2 regions of the Lentzea sp. NPDC058436 genome follow, and region 1 is predicted to be linked to the other one. Evidence: predicted binding sites of a transcription regulator. Region 1 holds the regulator's gene; the other holds the start of a gene.
What was found. Region 1 encodes HspR, which represses chaperone genes until heat shock. Its sites were predicted from a motif close to ANNTTGAGTNNNNNNNACTCAANNT; they were not measured.
Positions count from the first base shown of each region.

Region 2: a site for HspR is predicted at 4,002-4,026, ahead of ACFWN2_RS26870 (adenylate cyclase). Genes of this name have one in related genera too.

Region 1 covers NZ_JBHXLF010000009.1:34,805-42,082, reverse strand. The annotation lists gene dnaK (molecular chaperone DnaK) at 1-401, shown strand, start outside; gene grpE (nucleotide exchange factor GrpE) at 398-1,027, shown strand; gene dnaJ (molecular chaperone DnaJ) at 1,044-2,207, shown strand; gene ACFWN2_RS28130 (heat shock protein transcriptional repressor HspR) at 2,213-2,641, shown strand; gene ACFWN2_RS28125 (hypothetical protein) at 2,638-2,976, shown strand; gene ACFWN2_RS28120 (SDR family oxidoreductase) at 2,978-3,877, opposite strand; gene ACFWN2_RS28115 (TetR/AcrR family transcriptional regulator) at 3,961-4,536, shown strand; gene glyA (serine hydroxymethyltransferase) at 4,519-5,736, opposite strand; ZMP/ZTP riboswitch at 5,750-5,834, opposite strand; gene ACFWN2_RS28105 (FAD-binding oxidoreductase) at 5,841-6,944, opposite strand; gene ACFWN2_RS28100 (pyridoxamine 5'-phosphate oxidase family protein) at 7,252-7,278, shown strand, end outside.
Region 2 covers NZ_JBHXLF010000008.1:44,894-52,171, reverse strand. The annotation lists gene ACFWN2_RS26890 (M1 family metallopeptidase) at 1-23, shown strand, start outside; gene ACFWN2_RS26885 (NUDIX hydrolase) at 226-819, opposite strand; gene ACFWN2_RS26880 (adenylosuccinate synthetase) at 806-2,020, opposite strand; gene ACFWN2_RS26875 (hypothetical protein) at 2,020-3,000, opposite strand; gene ACFWN2_RS26870 (adenylate cyclase) at 3,003-4,001, opposite strand; gene ACFWN2_RS26865 (mechanosensitive ion channel family protein) at 4,151-5,233, shown strand; gene ACFWN2_RS26860 (hypothetical protein) at 5,383-5,658, shown strand; gene ACFWN2_RS26855 (S8 family serine peptidase) at 5,710-7,278, opposite strand, start outside.

The DNA.
Region 1 (7,278 bases):
CCGAGGCCCACGCGGAGGAGGACAAGCGCCGCCGCGAGGAGGCCGAGGTCCGCAACCAGGCCGAGACCCTCGTCTACCAGACGGAGAAGGTCGTCAAGGAGAACGACGACAAGCTCCCGGCCGAGATCAAGGACAAGGTCAACGCCGCGATCGCCGAGGCGAACGAGGCGCTCAAGGGCACCGACATCGCCGCCATCAAGGCCGCGGTGGAGAAGCTCGCGACCGAGTCTCAGGCCATCGGCCAGGCGATCTACGCCAACGCTCCCGGTGCCGCCGGTGCCGAGGCCCCTGGTGCTGACGCGCCGGGTGCCGCTGGTGCGGGCGCCGGTGCCGGTGCTGGTGCGAAGAAGGACGACGACGTCGTCGACGCCGAGATCGTGGACGAGGACGAGAAGAAGTGACCGAACCGAGGCATGCCGCCCCTGACGAGGAGCAGCCTCAGGTCGTCGTGAACGACCGGCGCCGGATCGACCCCGAAACGGGCGAGGTCCGGCCGCCGGCCCACGCGGCACCGGAGGAAGGCGCTCCCGCTTCCGAAGAGCCCCTGGTCGCCGAGGTCGTGGACGAGGTGGCCGCCGAGCTGAAGACCCAGCTCGACGAGCGCACCGCCGACCTCCAGCGGCTCACCGCCGAGTACGCGAACTACCGCAAGCGGGTGGAACGCGACCGCGAAGCGGTGATCACCAACGCGAAGGCGTCCGTCGCCTCCGAGCTCCTCTCGGTGCTCGACGACATCGAACGGGCCGCCGCGCACGGCGACCTGACCGGTGCGTTCAAGGCGGTCGCGGACAAGCTCGTCTCCACGTTGCAGAAGTCCGGCCTGGAGCCGTTCGCGCACGAGGGCGAGGCGTTCGACCCGTCGGTGCACGAGGCCGTGCAGCACAGCACGTCCCCGGACGTCGACGGCCCGACCGTGTCCGCCGTCCTGCGCCGTGGCTACACGTTCGGCGAGAAGCTCGTCCGGCCCGCGCTCGTCGCGGTGACCGACCACGAGCCCGCCGCAGCCGCCCCGGCCGAAGACGCCTGAAAGGAGGAGACGTCCGGTGAGTCAGAGGGACTGGATCGAAAAGGACTTCTACCGCGAGCTGGGCGTCTCCTCAGAGGCGACCGCGGACGAGATCAAGAAGTCGTACCGCAAGCTCGCCCGCGAGCTGCACCCCGACGCGAACCCCGGTGACGCCAAGGCCGAGGCCCGCTTCAAGGCGGTCTCCGAGGCCTACGGCGTCCTGTCGGACCCGGCCAAGCGCAAGCAGTACGACGAGGCCCGCCGCCTGTTCGCGGGTGGCGGCGGTTTCCCGGGCTCCGGTGGCTTCGGCTCCGGCGGCTTCGACGTCAACGACCTGTTCGGCCGTGCCGCGCAGGGCACCGGTGGCGGCGGCCTGGGCGACCTGCTCGGCGGCCTGTTCAACCGGCGCGGCGGCGCGACGCCCGGTTCGGCCACGAGGCCGCGCCGTGGTGAGGACGTCGAGACCGACGTCCGCATCGACTTCACCGAGGCGGTCAAGGGAGCGACGGTGCCGTTGCGCCTGTCGTCCCCCGCCGCCTGCACGACCTGCAAGGGCTCCGGTGCCAAGCCCGGCACCACGCCGCACACCTGCGCGACGTGTTCGGGCTCCGGCCTGGTCACGCGCTCGCAGGGCGCGTTCGCGTTCAGCGAGCCGTGCCGCGACTGCCGCGGCACCGGCAAGATCATCGACGACCCGTGCCCCGAGTGCGGTGGTGACGGCGTCAGCACCCGGACCCGCACGCTGACCGTGCGGATCCCGTCCGGTGTCGACGACGGCCAGCGGATACGCCTTGCGGGACAAGGGGAACCGGGGCGCAACGGCGGCCCGAACGGTGACCTGTTCGTGCGCGTGCACGTCAACCCGCACAGCGTGTTCGGCCGTCAGGGCAACGACCTGACGCTGACGGCGCCGATGACGTTCTCCGAGCTCGCGCTCGGAACGACGTTGACCGTGCCGACGCTGGACGGCAAGGTGACCTTGAAGGTGCCGGCGGGCACCGCCTCCGGGCGAGTGCTGCGGGCGCGGGGCAAGGGGATCGAGAAGCGGGACGGGACCGCGGGCGATCTCCTGATCACCCTGGAGGTCGCGGTGCCGAACAACCTCTCGTCCGACGCGCGCAAGGCCCTCCAGGCCTACGCCGACGTGACGACCGACCACGACCCGCGCGGTGATCTGAACGCACTCCTTGAAGGGCGGTGAGTTCGGTGGGTTTTCCGTTCCCTCCCGGGACTGATGAAGACACGCCGTTCTTCGTGATCTCGGTGGCGGCCCAGCTGTCGGGCCTGCACGCCCAGACCCTGCGGTCCTACGACCGGATGGGCCTGGTCTCGCCGGGCCGCACGTCCGGTGGCGGCCGCCGCTACTCGATGCGCGACATCGTGCTGCTGCGCGAGGTCCAGCGCCTCTCGCAGGACGAGGGCGTGAACCTCGCCGGCATCAAGCGGATCATCGACCTGGAGAACCAGGTGGACGCCCTCCGGTCGCGGGTCGTCGAACTCCAGCAGGAACTCGCGCAGGCGTTGGCGGCGGCCGATTCCACGGCCGCCGCGGTGCACGCGTCCTATCGTCGTGATCTCGTGCCGATCCGGCAGGAGACCGCGCTCGTCGTCTGGAAACCCAAGCCCCGCAAATGATCGAACGCGTTTACGAGGTCTTCGCGGCGCCGCGTCCCCGTGTGGTCGACTTCTGCGACCACTGCGTCACAGCGCAGGACGTGGCGCCGTTCACGACCGTTCCGCTGCGTGAGCTGACCTCCGAGCACGTCGAGAGGTTCTGGCTGAAGTCGGGGACGATCGGCGACGAGAACTTCGTGCGCTACCTGCTCCCGCGCGTGATGGAGCTGATCTCGACGGGTGAGCTGGAAGCGGACTTCTACTGGCTGCGCCTGATCACCGAGACCCGCGAGAAGAGCGACCAGCGCGAGCAACGCGTGATCGACGACTGGTTGCGCGAGCAGGGCCTGCCCTGACTCACCTCTGCTCGAAGTAGAACCCGGCTTCCAGGTCCTCCAGGAGGCCGGGTTCCTTCGGTTCCCAGCCCAGCAACGCCTTCGTGCGCTCCGCGGACGTCGGAGCGTCCCGCGAGACCATGAACGCGAGCGGGCCGAAGTGCTCCTGCGCCCGTTCCGCAGGGATGCTCTCGACCGGCACGCCCAGCTTCCGCCCGATGACCTCGGCGATCGCCTTCATGGTGATGGCCTCCTCGGCGACCGCGTGCAGCACCGAACCCGCCGGAGCCTTCTCGGCCGCCAGCCGGTAGAGCCGCGCCGCGTCCACCGTGTGCCCGGCGGACCAGCGGTTGGCTCCGTCGCCGGGGTAGCCGGAAACGCCTGTGGCACGGGCGGTCCTGACCAGGATCGGGATGAAGCCGGCCACGTCCAGTGCACTGTGGACGGTCGGTGGGAGCACCACGACCGAGCCGCGGACGCCCTGGGCGTCGATGATCGCGTTGCGCGCGGCGCCGCGCGGACCCTCGCTGGGGATCCGTTCCTCCTCGGTGGCCGTGCGGCCGAGACCGGAGTAGGACAGCGTGCCGCCGGTGCCGACCAGCGCCTTGCCGGTGCCGGACAGTTCGTCGATGAACGCGTGGACCACGGCCAGGTCTGCTTCCGACGCCCCCTGGTAGTCGCCCGCGTACATCTCCTCGTGCTTGAACGCCAGGTGGATCACGGCGTCCGCCTCGGCCGCGCCCTTGCGCAACCCGTCCAGGTCGTCGAGGTCACCGCGCTGGACGGCGGCACCCTGGGCCTCCAACTTGGCGGCGGACGCGTCCGAGCGGGCCAGTCCGACGACCTGGTGTCCCGCGGTGAGCAGTTCCGGGACCAGTGCCGAACCGACGTGGCCGCTGGCTCCCGTGACGAAGACCTTCATGGCACTTCCTTCAAGTGATGGGACTTGGTCTCATCAACAGTAGCAGAGTGATGGGACTTGGTCTCGTCACTTATGATGGAGGCATGGGTCGATGGGAGCCGGACGCGCGGGAGCGGTTGGTGCTCGCCGCACTCGACCTGTTCAGCGAGCAGGGGTACGAGAACACGGCGGTCGCGCAGATCGCCGAGCGCGCGGGCCTCACGAAGAGCACGTTCTTCCGGCACTTCCGGGACAAGCGCGAGGTGCTGTTCGGCGGTCAGGAGGTGCTGACCGAGATGCTCGGCAACGGGGTCGCGGGCGCGCCGGAGGGTGCGGGACCGCTGGCCATGGTCGAGGCGGCGCTCGTCGCCGTGTCCGCCGGGCTCACCGAGGAGCGCAGGGCGCACGGGCCGCAGCGGAGCGCGGTGATCGCGAGCAACCCCGAGCTGCGCGAACGCGAGGCGTTGAAGATGGTCGGGTTCGCCACGGCGGTGGAGGACGCGCTGCGCGAGCGCGGCGTGTCCGAGCTCGACGCGGTGGTCGCCGCCGAGCTCGGCGTGCTGGCGTTCACGCGCGGCTACACCACCTGGCTGAAGACCGGCGGGGACTTCGCGGAAGTCGCCCGCCGGCAGCTCGCCGAGGTGCTCGAAGCGGTCGACTCGCTACAGCGAGCCGAGTAGCTCCCCGACCTCGGCGGCGATGCGGTCCAGCGCCTGGTCGTCGTCGTGCGCGGCGACCGCGCGGTCCATCCAGTCCGCGATCAACGGCATCTGCTCGGGCTTGAGGCCACGGGTGGTGACACCGGGGGTGCCGAGCCGGATGCCGGACGGGTCGAACGGCTTGCGGGTGTCGAACGGGACGGCGTTGTAGTTCAGCTCGATGCCCGCCCGGTCGAGCGCCTGCGCGGCCGGCTTGCCGCCGATCAGCTTCGACGTCAGGTCGATCAGCACCAGGTGGTTGTCCGTGCCGCCGGACACCAGGTCGAAGCCGCGTTCCAGCAACGCCTCCGCGAGCGCCTGCGCGTTCTTGACGATCATGTGCGCGTACTCGCGGAACTCCGGCTGAGCCGCTTCCTTCAGCGCCACCGCGATCGCGGCGGTCGTGTGGTTGTGCGGGCCGCCCTGCAGGCCGGGGAAGACGGCGCGGTCGATCGCCCTCGCGTGCTCGGCGTCGGTGAGGATCATGGCGCCGCGCGGGCCCCTGAGCGTCTTGTGCGTGGTCGTGGTGATCACCGGCGCGTGCCCGACCGGTGACGGGTGCGAGCCGCCCGCGACCAGGCCCGCGATGTGCGCGATGTCGGCGACCAGTAGCGCGCCGACCTCGTTCGCGATCTCGGCGAACGCGGGGAAGTCGATCGTGCGCGGGATCGCCGTGCCGCCGCAGAAGATCACCTTCGGGCGTTCGGCCAGAGCGAGCGCGCGGACGTCGTCCATGTCGACGCGGCCGGTGTCCTTGCGGACCTCGTACTGGACGCTGCGGAACCACTTGCCGGTGGCGGAGACGCTCCAGCCGTGCGTCAGGTGGCCGCCCATCGGCAGCGACATGCCCATCACGGTGTCGCCCGGCTGCAGGAACGCCAGGTAGACGGCGAGGTTGGCCGGGGAGCCCGAGTACGGCTGGACGTTCGCGTGGTCGACGCCGAACAGCGCCTTCGCGCGGTCCTGTGCCAGCAACTCGACCTGGTCGATGACCTGCTGGCCCTCGTAGTACCGCTTGCCGGGGTAGCCCTCGGAGTACTTGTTCGTCAGCACCGAGCCTGTTGCCTCAAGCACGGCGTGCGACACGTCGTTCTCGGACGCGATCATGCGCAGCTTGCTGGCCTGACGACGTTCCTCGGCCTGGATCAGGGTGGCGATCTCGGGATCGACTTCGCGCAGCACGGCATCACTCCGTGCCGGGCACCCAGGCGTTCGGTGCGCTCGGCCGTCGCTTCCCGGTGGTCAGTTCCACCCTCGGCACGCCAGTCGCTTTCGACGTGCCGAGCTTAGTCCAGCGTGAACGGGTCGTACTTGATCCGGTCGAGCGGCGTTCCGGCGACCAGCATGCGGGAGACCGTCGACCTGATCATGGCGGGGCTGCCGCAGACCAGGACGTCGCGTTCTTCCCACGCGCCGTAGCGGGTGACCACGTCGGCGAGGCTGCCCTGCTCGACACCCCGGACACCGGGGTCGGACTCCAGCACCGGCACCACCGTGAGCCACGGGTTCGTGGTCGCGATGCGCTGCAGGTTGTCCAGGTCGTAGAGGTCCTCGCGGGTGCGGCCGCCGTAGAACAGGTGCACGCGCGGGTTCTCGCCGTACTGCGCCATCTCGTCGATGATCGCGTGCATCGGCGCGACACCCGTGCCACCGGCCACCATCAGGATGTCGGTCCCGGCCGTGCGGTCGACCGAGAGACGTCCCATGGGCGGTCCGATGCGCCACGTGTCACCGGCCTGCGTGTGGCCGACCACCGAGCGGGACACCCAGCCGCCGTCCACGGACCGGATGTGGAACTCGATGACGCCGTCCTCGCGCGGTGCGTTCGCCGGCGAGTAGTACCGCCACAGGCGCTTGCGCTGCGGCGTCTCCACGCTGACGTACTGACCGGCCTTGTAGCTGACGGGGTGGTCCGGCTGCAGGCGCACGACGGCGAGGTCCCACGAGACGCGCTGGTGCTCCAGCACCGTCGCGTGCCAGTAGGCGGGCCCGTTGTCGGCGTCGGCCGCCTCCTGCATCGCCCTGGCCATGAGGGTGTAGGCCTCGGCCCACGCCATCTCGACCTTGGGCGTCCAGGCGGCGCCGGAGAACTTCTTCACCGCGGACAGCAGTGCCGTCCCGACCGCCTCGTAGTGGACGTTGATGACACCGAACTTGCGGTGGTCACGACCCAGCTGACGCAGGAACGGGATGAGGTCGTCCGGGCGGTCGACCATCTGCACCACGTGCACGAGGGCGCGCAGCAGGCGGCTGCGTTGCACCTCCATGTTGGCGGGGAACATCTCGCGTGTGGCGGGCGAGAGCGAGAAGAGCATTCCGTAGAAGAACTTCGCCACTTCTTCGGAGTGCGGCTCCACCACCGCGAAGCTCTCCCGGATCATGCGCACCATCGCGGTGACGCCGGGCGGGGGCTCTCGGTGTGGCGGGGTTGGGATGGGGCTCAGCACAGCGTTCGCAGTCATGGTCCGCGCGCAGTCTCCACGTTCTCATTAGGGCGTTTCCGGTGCGCCGGCAAGGCGCGGTAGTCCTCGTCAAGCATCCGTCCCCCGACAGGGTGGACAGTAACCCCTGTTCGAGCTGTTTGACTCCTTGATGCCACCTTCGAGCGAAGCATGGTCACTCTAGGTGAGTAGTTGTTACCGCAACAGTGTGAATGTGAGGGTCCGTCTGTACCGGGTTGCGTGCTTGCGTGCTTGGGTGGGCCGCGTGTCCCTGCCTGAGTTG
Region 2 (7,278 bases), on a different contig from region 1:
TCAAGCCCGAACTGCCGCGCTAGGTGAACAGGCCCGGGCAACCTGGCCAACATGCGCTTTCCGTGCCCTCACCATCGCCGCTCTCACGTCGATCCTGGGTACACCGGCCGTCGTGACCGACGCACCCACGTCGGCGAAACCCGGTGACTGCATGGGGGTGCATCTCAGCTTCGCGCGGGCGTAGTTGTTCTTCCGAGCGGAGCCGTCAACGGCGATGGCTCCGCGTTACGCGGTCCACTTCCACACCAGCGGCGGACGGCCGCCCTTCGGCAGCGCCGAGGCGTGCTCGCTGGTGCGTTCGAGACCGGGCACGCGGTCCATCGTGCGACCGAGGTTGGCCGGGTAGGGCCGGTCCCCGGTCAGCGACTCGGTCACGTCGAGCGCCTGCGCCGTCGTGAACTCGCGCCCGAGCAGGCCCGCCGTGAACGCCACGTCACGCCAGAGCCTGTCCGCGAGCAACGGCCTGCAGTCGGCGACGATCCTGTCGTGGTCGAAGGCCAGCGCGGGCACGTCGTCCAGCCGCGCCCAGGCCGCCAGGTCACCGGTCGGATGGGAGACGGTGGCCCACAGGGCGACGGACAGCGTCGGGCCGCGCGGGTCGCGCGACGGCTCGTCGAACGTGGCGAGCTGGCCGGTCGCCGTCACGGACTCCTCGGCCAGGCCGAGCTTGCCCGTGACCGCCCTGGTGCTCGCGTCGCGCAACCGCTCGCCCCTGCCCAGCAGGACGCCGGGCAGAGCCAGGGCGCCCGCGAACGGCTCCCCGGCGCGCGGCGCCACCCCCACGAGCACCGCGCGTTCCTCCGGGTCAAACCGGAGCACGATCACGTCCACCGATACCAACGTCGACTCGATCACGTCGTGGATTCTCCCGCACCGCGTAGTCCGCCCTGGTCGGCCCCGCGCCGGTGACGAGCACGTCGACGTCGAGCAGGGTCTCCAGGTAGGCGACGGGATCGGACAGGTCTTCCAGGGTCTCGCCGGTGGCGACTCGAAGGCCGCTGGCGTCCAGGTGAGTCACCGCTAGTCCGTCGATACCCCCACAGCAATCGACGGCGTAGCGCAGCAGGTTCGCGTCCAGGTGGCCCGCCCGCCAGGCGCCCTGGAACTCCCCTGTGCCGTTGTGCGCCTCCGGGAACCTCGCGAGCACCGCCGGGTCCTCCGTCGGCAGCGGGCCGGCGCCGTGCCGGGTCTGGTAGGTCCTGGTCACGCCGATCACGCGTGCCGGTCGGCCGCCGAGCAGCTCCCGGGCGTTGCGCGGCACGACCGTCGACCAGGTGGTGTGCGGGTGGAAGCCGTAGGTCTCGTCGAGCAGGACGCCCTGCGCGCCCTCGAAGACGACTCGGCCCGCGTCGAGCAGCCCTTCGTGGCCCTGGGTGATGCGGACGGCGTCGGCGAACGAGCGGTAGAGCTCGACCAGCTCGTCCACGCTCGGGCCGTCGCCGATCAGCGGCTCGTAGAACCGCGCGAGAGCGTCGAGCTTCTGCCTGAGCCGCAACGGGTTCAGGCAGTCGCCGACGGTCGGGGCGGGGCCGGGCTCGCCGAGCACCAGCTGGTCCTCGACCACGTCCCCCTCGGCCGCCCCGGCGAGCAGCCCGTACCAGACGGTCTCGCCGATGCCCTTGCCGCACGACCCGTGCCGGTCGCCGCCGCGCGCCCTCTCACGAGCCCGGTTCGCGGCGACGTGGAACGGCGTCGTGAGCAGCGCGTCAGCGTCGATCGACATCAGCGACAGCGGGTCGGCGACGCCGATCTCCTCCAGCTCGCGAGACTCGGTCGCCAGCGCGATCGGTTCGACGAGCACGTACCGGGAGAGCCAGGTCGGCACGCCCGCGAGCGTGCCGGACCCGAACTGGCTGAAGGTGTGGTGCCGGCCGTCGGTGACCACGTTGTGCGCGGCCTGCGCTCCCCCGTTGAACCGCACGACGGCCGACACCGGGCGGTCGGCGCACAGCGCGTCGACCACCGCCCCCTTGCCCTCGTCGCCGAACCCCAGCCCGACGACGATCACGTGGTCGTTCATCAGCTCAGCGCCACGTCGTCGGGGCCGTCGATGCCGAGCGGCGCGGCCACGACCTCGCGCTTGCCGGTGCCGACCGCGACCAGCGCCTTGCCGACGGCCTTGCTCTCGGCGACCGACCCGATCTCGGCGAGGTCCACCAGGGCCTGGTCGAGGTCGACCACCTGCTCCTCCAGGCCGATCGTCGCGGCGATCAACTCGCACACGGCGCCAGGGTCGTCGAGCTTGAGGAAGTTCTGCCCGAGGATCGTCCGCCAGTGCTCACCGATGCTGTCGTCGTTGAAGTACGACGACTGGTTGGGGAGGATGAAGTAGACGTTCCACTTGCGGGCGAGCTCGCGGTAGACCGACACCGGGTCGATGTCCTGCTTGACGTCGTCACCGATGATCCGGCGGATGTGCCTGGCCTCCAGCCGCGGCTTGTTCAGCTCGTCGCCGATGATGAACAGGTAGCCCTTGCGGCCGCGCTTCTGCCACGCGTCGGTGACGACGTGCCGTGCGACGAAGTACGCGGCCAGCTCGTAGGACTCGCTCTTCTGCCCGCCGCCGTTGCCTTCGAGGAAGATGTCGCGCAGCTGCTCGTCCATGCGGTTGTCCGACTCGAACTGACCGACCTGCAGCGGTACGCGGTCGCTGTCGGCGTCCCCGATGCCACCGAACATCAGCTGCGGGTCCGCGAGATATCCCTTGCGCTGCAACAGACCGTGCAGCTTGCCGAGCTTGCCCTGCATGATCCGCGGCACCGCGCCCATCGACCCGGTCACGTCGAACAGCACGGCGATCGGTGTCGAGTCGGCGTGGTCAGGCGAGTCGCGGCACTCGCGGTAGGCCACCTTGAACGGGTCGAGCGACGGAGCGGCCTTCCAGCTCGACGCGGGCGTCGACTTGATCGCGGCGGTGTAGCCGAAGTCGGCGATTCCCTTGGCCGCGCGGAAGGTCTTCGCCGCGGCGTAGGCGTTGTCGTCCCACTTGCCGTGTCCCATGGTCATGCTCCTTCTGGAAGTGCGAACGGGCGGAAAACCCGTGGGCCGTAGAGGTCGTCGAGCAGTTCGTCGTACTCGTCGAGCAGGTCTCTCGCGTCAGGGCGCCTGGACGGACGGTCCTGGAGACAGCCCCGCGCGAAGGTTCGTTGCCGATGTTCGTTGTGTGCCAGCAGGTCGAGCATCAGCGTGTGTGCCATGTGGACGTCCGTGGCGGCCGTGACCGGTTCGCCCGCCTCGACCTCCGGCGGGTAGGCGATGGTGCGGCTGGTGGCGAGGAGCCGCTGGCCCTCCTCGACGGCGAACGACCAGCCGGCCAGCACGATCCCGTGCTGTTCCGGGTGCACCAGGACGTTCTCGGCGGTGACCGCGCCGTGCACCAGACCGATCTGGTGCGCACCGGCCAGTGCTTTGAGCAGCCTGCGGTGCATCCACGCGTAGTCGCGGCCGTCGAGCCCGTTCGGGAACGCGTTCTGAACGTCCTTCAGCGTCACGAAGCCCTTGCGCAGCGGGTCCAGGACCGTGAAGGCCCTGCTGCCCTTGGCCACGTCGCCCGACGTGTCGAGCAGGCGCGGGTAGAACGGCCGCAGCCACTGGTTCCGGTCCGTGAAGCGTTCGAGGGACCGCAGCGCGTGCCACTCGCCGTGCAGCAACGGGTTGAGAGCCGGGTTGCGCACGACCTTGACCACGTGCGGCCCGTCCGACTCGTACAGGTTGGCGATGCTGCCGACCGCGAACGGCTCCCCGACGCGGTAGACGCCGGTCCTGGTCCTGAGCTCGACCGTCGTGCTCTGGGTCCACTCGTGGTGCAGGCGGGTCAGGTTCGCCGACGCCGCGTGCGCCCTCGCACCGGCCGCCACGTCGGGGTGCAGGACCGAGGCCAGCGCGTGGTACAGGCGTTTCGCCTGCCTGCGCTTGTCCGGGTCGGTGGTGCGCGGCCCGAACAGGTCCTCGGCCGACCTGGCGCTCTCGACCCGTTCCAGGGCCTCCGCTGCGGTGAACATGGTTTGAGTCTTACAAACTCAAACCCAGGTTGCAACCCCCTTTTGGTCGCTGTGACTCAAACCGCAGGAGCGCGACCCGTCGTGAGGTGACTCATGGTGTTCCTCGCCCAGCGGGCCGGGTACCCGGCCCCGATACGGGAGGAGGAAACGTGCTGTTCGTCGTCATGGGCTGCTCCGTGGTCTTCGCACTGCTCGTGGTGGAGGTGATCCACCGGCTGGTGCGCCGCTTCACCCACAGCGGGAAGATGTACCGGCCCGGCCAGGTGTTCGGAGCGTTCCTGGCCGCCCAGATAAGCCTGAGCGTGTACCCGGTGGACGCGCCGGTGGTGCTGCACGTGCTGGGCATCGCTCTGATCCTGGCCAGTGCGTGGCTGCTGGCGGCGCTGATCAGCACCCTTGTGGACATATCTCTCTCGCGGATCCGCACGGACGTCACGGACAACCGGCACGCGCGGCGCGTGCACACGCAGGTCACGCTGGTGCGGCGGCTGGTGCTGGTGGTCATCGGCGTGCTGGCGGTGGGCGCGATCCTGATGACGTTCCCCGGTGCGCGGGCGGTCGGGTCGACGGTGCTGGCGTCCGCGGCGGTGATCGGTGCGGTGGCGGCGTTCTCCGCGCAGTCGTTGCTGGGCAACCTGATCTCGGGGCTGCAGATCGCGTTCAGCGACGCGGTGCGGCTCGACGACGTCGTGGTCGTCGAAGGCGAGTGGGGACGCGTCGAGGACATCACGCTCACGTACGTGGTGCTGCACCTGTGGGACGACCGGCGGCTGGTGCTGCCCACGTCGCACTTCCTGAAGACCCCGTTCGAGAACTGGACGCGCACGCAGTCTGCGTTGCTCGGGACCGTCGAGCTCGATCTCGACTGGACGGTGCCGGTCGAGGCGATGCGGCAGGAGATGCGGTCCATGCTGGAGGGCAGTGACCTGTGGGACGGGCGGGTGTCCGTGTTGCAGGTGACGCAAGCGACGCAGGGGTTCGTGCGGGTGCGTGCGCTCGTGAGCGCGGCCGACGCAGGCAAGCTGTGGGATCTGCGCTGCCTCACGCGGGAGCACCTGGTCGACTGGGTGCACCGTCAGCACACCGGTGCGCTGCCGCAGATCCGGACGCGCGCGGTCACCGGCGTCAAGAAGGCACAACCGGCCTCTGACCAGCACACGGACGCTCGGGTGTTCGGCGAGAGCGTGGACGGAGCGCTGCGTGAGCAAGCGTTTGCGGGTCCCAAGCAGTAGAACTTCCGGAAATCAGGTGCAACCGCCTGCCGAACCCGTTCCGTCCTCCCACCATGAGAAGACCGCTCGCCGTCGCGTTTTGCGCGCTGGCTCTCGGTAGCTGTGGTACGAACGGGTCCCCAACCGTGCCGTCCGCGGAGGTCCCTGTCGTGTCATCGGCGAAACCGGACAAGAACCGGATCGAGCAGGCGAAGCGCGACGGCCACCTCACAGTGCCACTGATGATCTCCGTGCAGCCGGGACGCGACGAGGAGGTCGAGCAGGCACTGACGAGGCTGGGCGCGACCGTCGAGTCGCGGGATCCCAGAATCGGCTACCTGCGCGCCGAGATGCCGGTCGACGCGGTGGAGAACGCGTATCTGATCACAGGTGTGTCCAAGGTGGACTTGGACGAACCGATGAGCAACAAGCTGCCGGAACCGTAGAAAGCCCCAGAATCTCGTGGATTCTGGGGCTTTCTACGTACTACCGAGCTGCTAGCTGACTGCCTGGACGATCACGGCGCCGGTACCGACAACGGTGTTGTCGGCCGTGCGCACCTCGAGCTCGCCACGCAGCACGCGGCCGGCACCGGGCTGGCCCAGCGGCGTGATGACACCCGTCGCGTTCCACGTCGCACCGGCGGCGCGCTCGGCGTTGGTGTCGGACACGGTGAGCGTGCCGAGACCGGCCGAGGTGAAGACGTCGAAGTAGTCGAACTCCGTGGTGCCCGCGGGCACCGCGTAGCCGTCCACCAGGGCGACCCAGTTGCCTGCGGCCGGGTTGTTGATGGTCACGGACTCCTCGGAGTCCGCGTCCGCCGACTGACCGGCGAGCACGCAGCTGCCCGACGTGCAGTTGTAGACCAGCAGGTCGAGGTCAGCGCCCTGGTCGGCGGTGTTGCTGATCGTGACGGTGAGCCGCGTCGAACCGGCCGCGACGGTGATCGGGTACTGCTGCTGCGCGAGGTTCGCGATGGTCGGGCGGGCCGTCTTGGCACTGCCGACCGAACCCGCCGCGAGCCGGCCGTTGAAGCTGGCCTGCGTGTTCGTGACGGTGTACGCGCGCTCGACCGGGGCACCCAGCGCCGCGGACGGGATGACGTCCGGGTTCGGGCTGATGGTCGTGCCGAGCACCGACGCGGTCACCGAGTACGGCGCCTCGGCGGCGTCGGAGGTGCGACGCGCCTCGATCACGATCTCCCACACACCGGCCATCGGGCTGGCGACCGTGCGGCTGGTGGGCGAGCCACCGGCACAACCGGCACCGGCGTCCGGGTTGTAGCAGTTGGTCGACGAGTTGACGTCGAAGCCGACACCCTGCGGGGTGTAGCGCAGGAAGCGGACCTGGCCCTTGCCGGCCTCGGCGCCGCCGCCGGTCAGGTCGACCTTCAGCGCGGTGGTGCCCTTGGGCACGTTCACGAAGAGGCTGGTCGACTGGTTGCGCGCGATCTTGCCGGACTTCGTGACCGAGAACTTGTTGGCGGCGTTGAAGTTCTCCGCCGCGAACACGGTGTTCAGGGTCTGCACGTCGACGCCGGGCGTCTCCGGGTTGTCGAGCTGCAGGACGGCGCTGTGGGCGCCCGAGTTCTTCGCCTTGATCTTGACGGGGAACTGGACCGGCGTGTTCAGCGGCAGCTTGATCTTCTTCGCCGCCGTGAACGTGCCGTCGTTGCCCTTCCAGGAGACGTTGAACGTCTCGTCCTGGTGGCCCGTGGTGCGGGTCAGCGTGTAGGTGCGGGTGTACTCCTGGCCCGCGGTCACGCCTTCGCGGTCGTGGATGCCGACACCGACGCCCGGCGTGGCCAGCAGGCCCGCGAGGACGGTGTTGACCGGGACGGACGTGGTGACCTGGTTCGGCACACCGTGCTTGTCCAGCAGCTTCCACGCGGCGTTGGTGTTGAACAGACCCGCGCCCTGCTCGTAGGCACCGAGGGTGTCCACGTAGTTCGCGCTGCGCTGGATCGCGTAGCGCAGCTCGGCGCTGGTCGGGCGCTGGCCGTTGTGCGTGGCCTTGTACGCGCTCACGAGCAGCGCGGCGGCACCGGTCGCCTGCGGGGAGGCCAT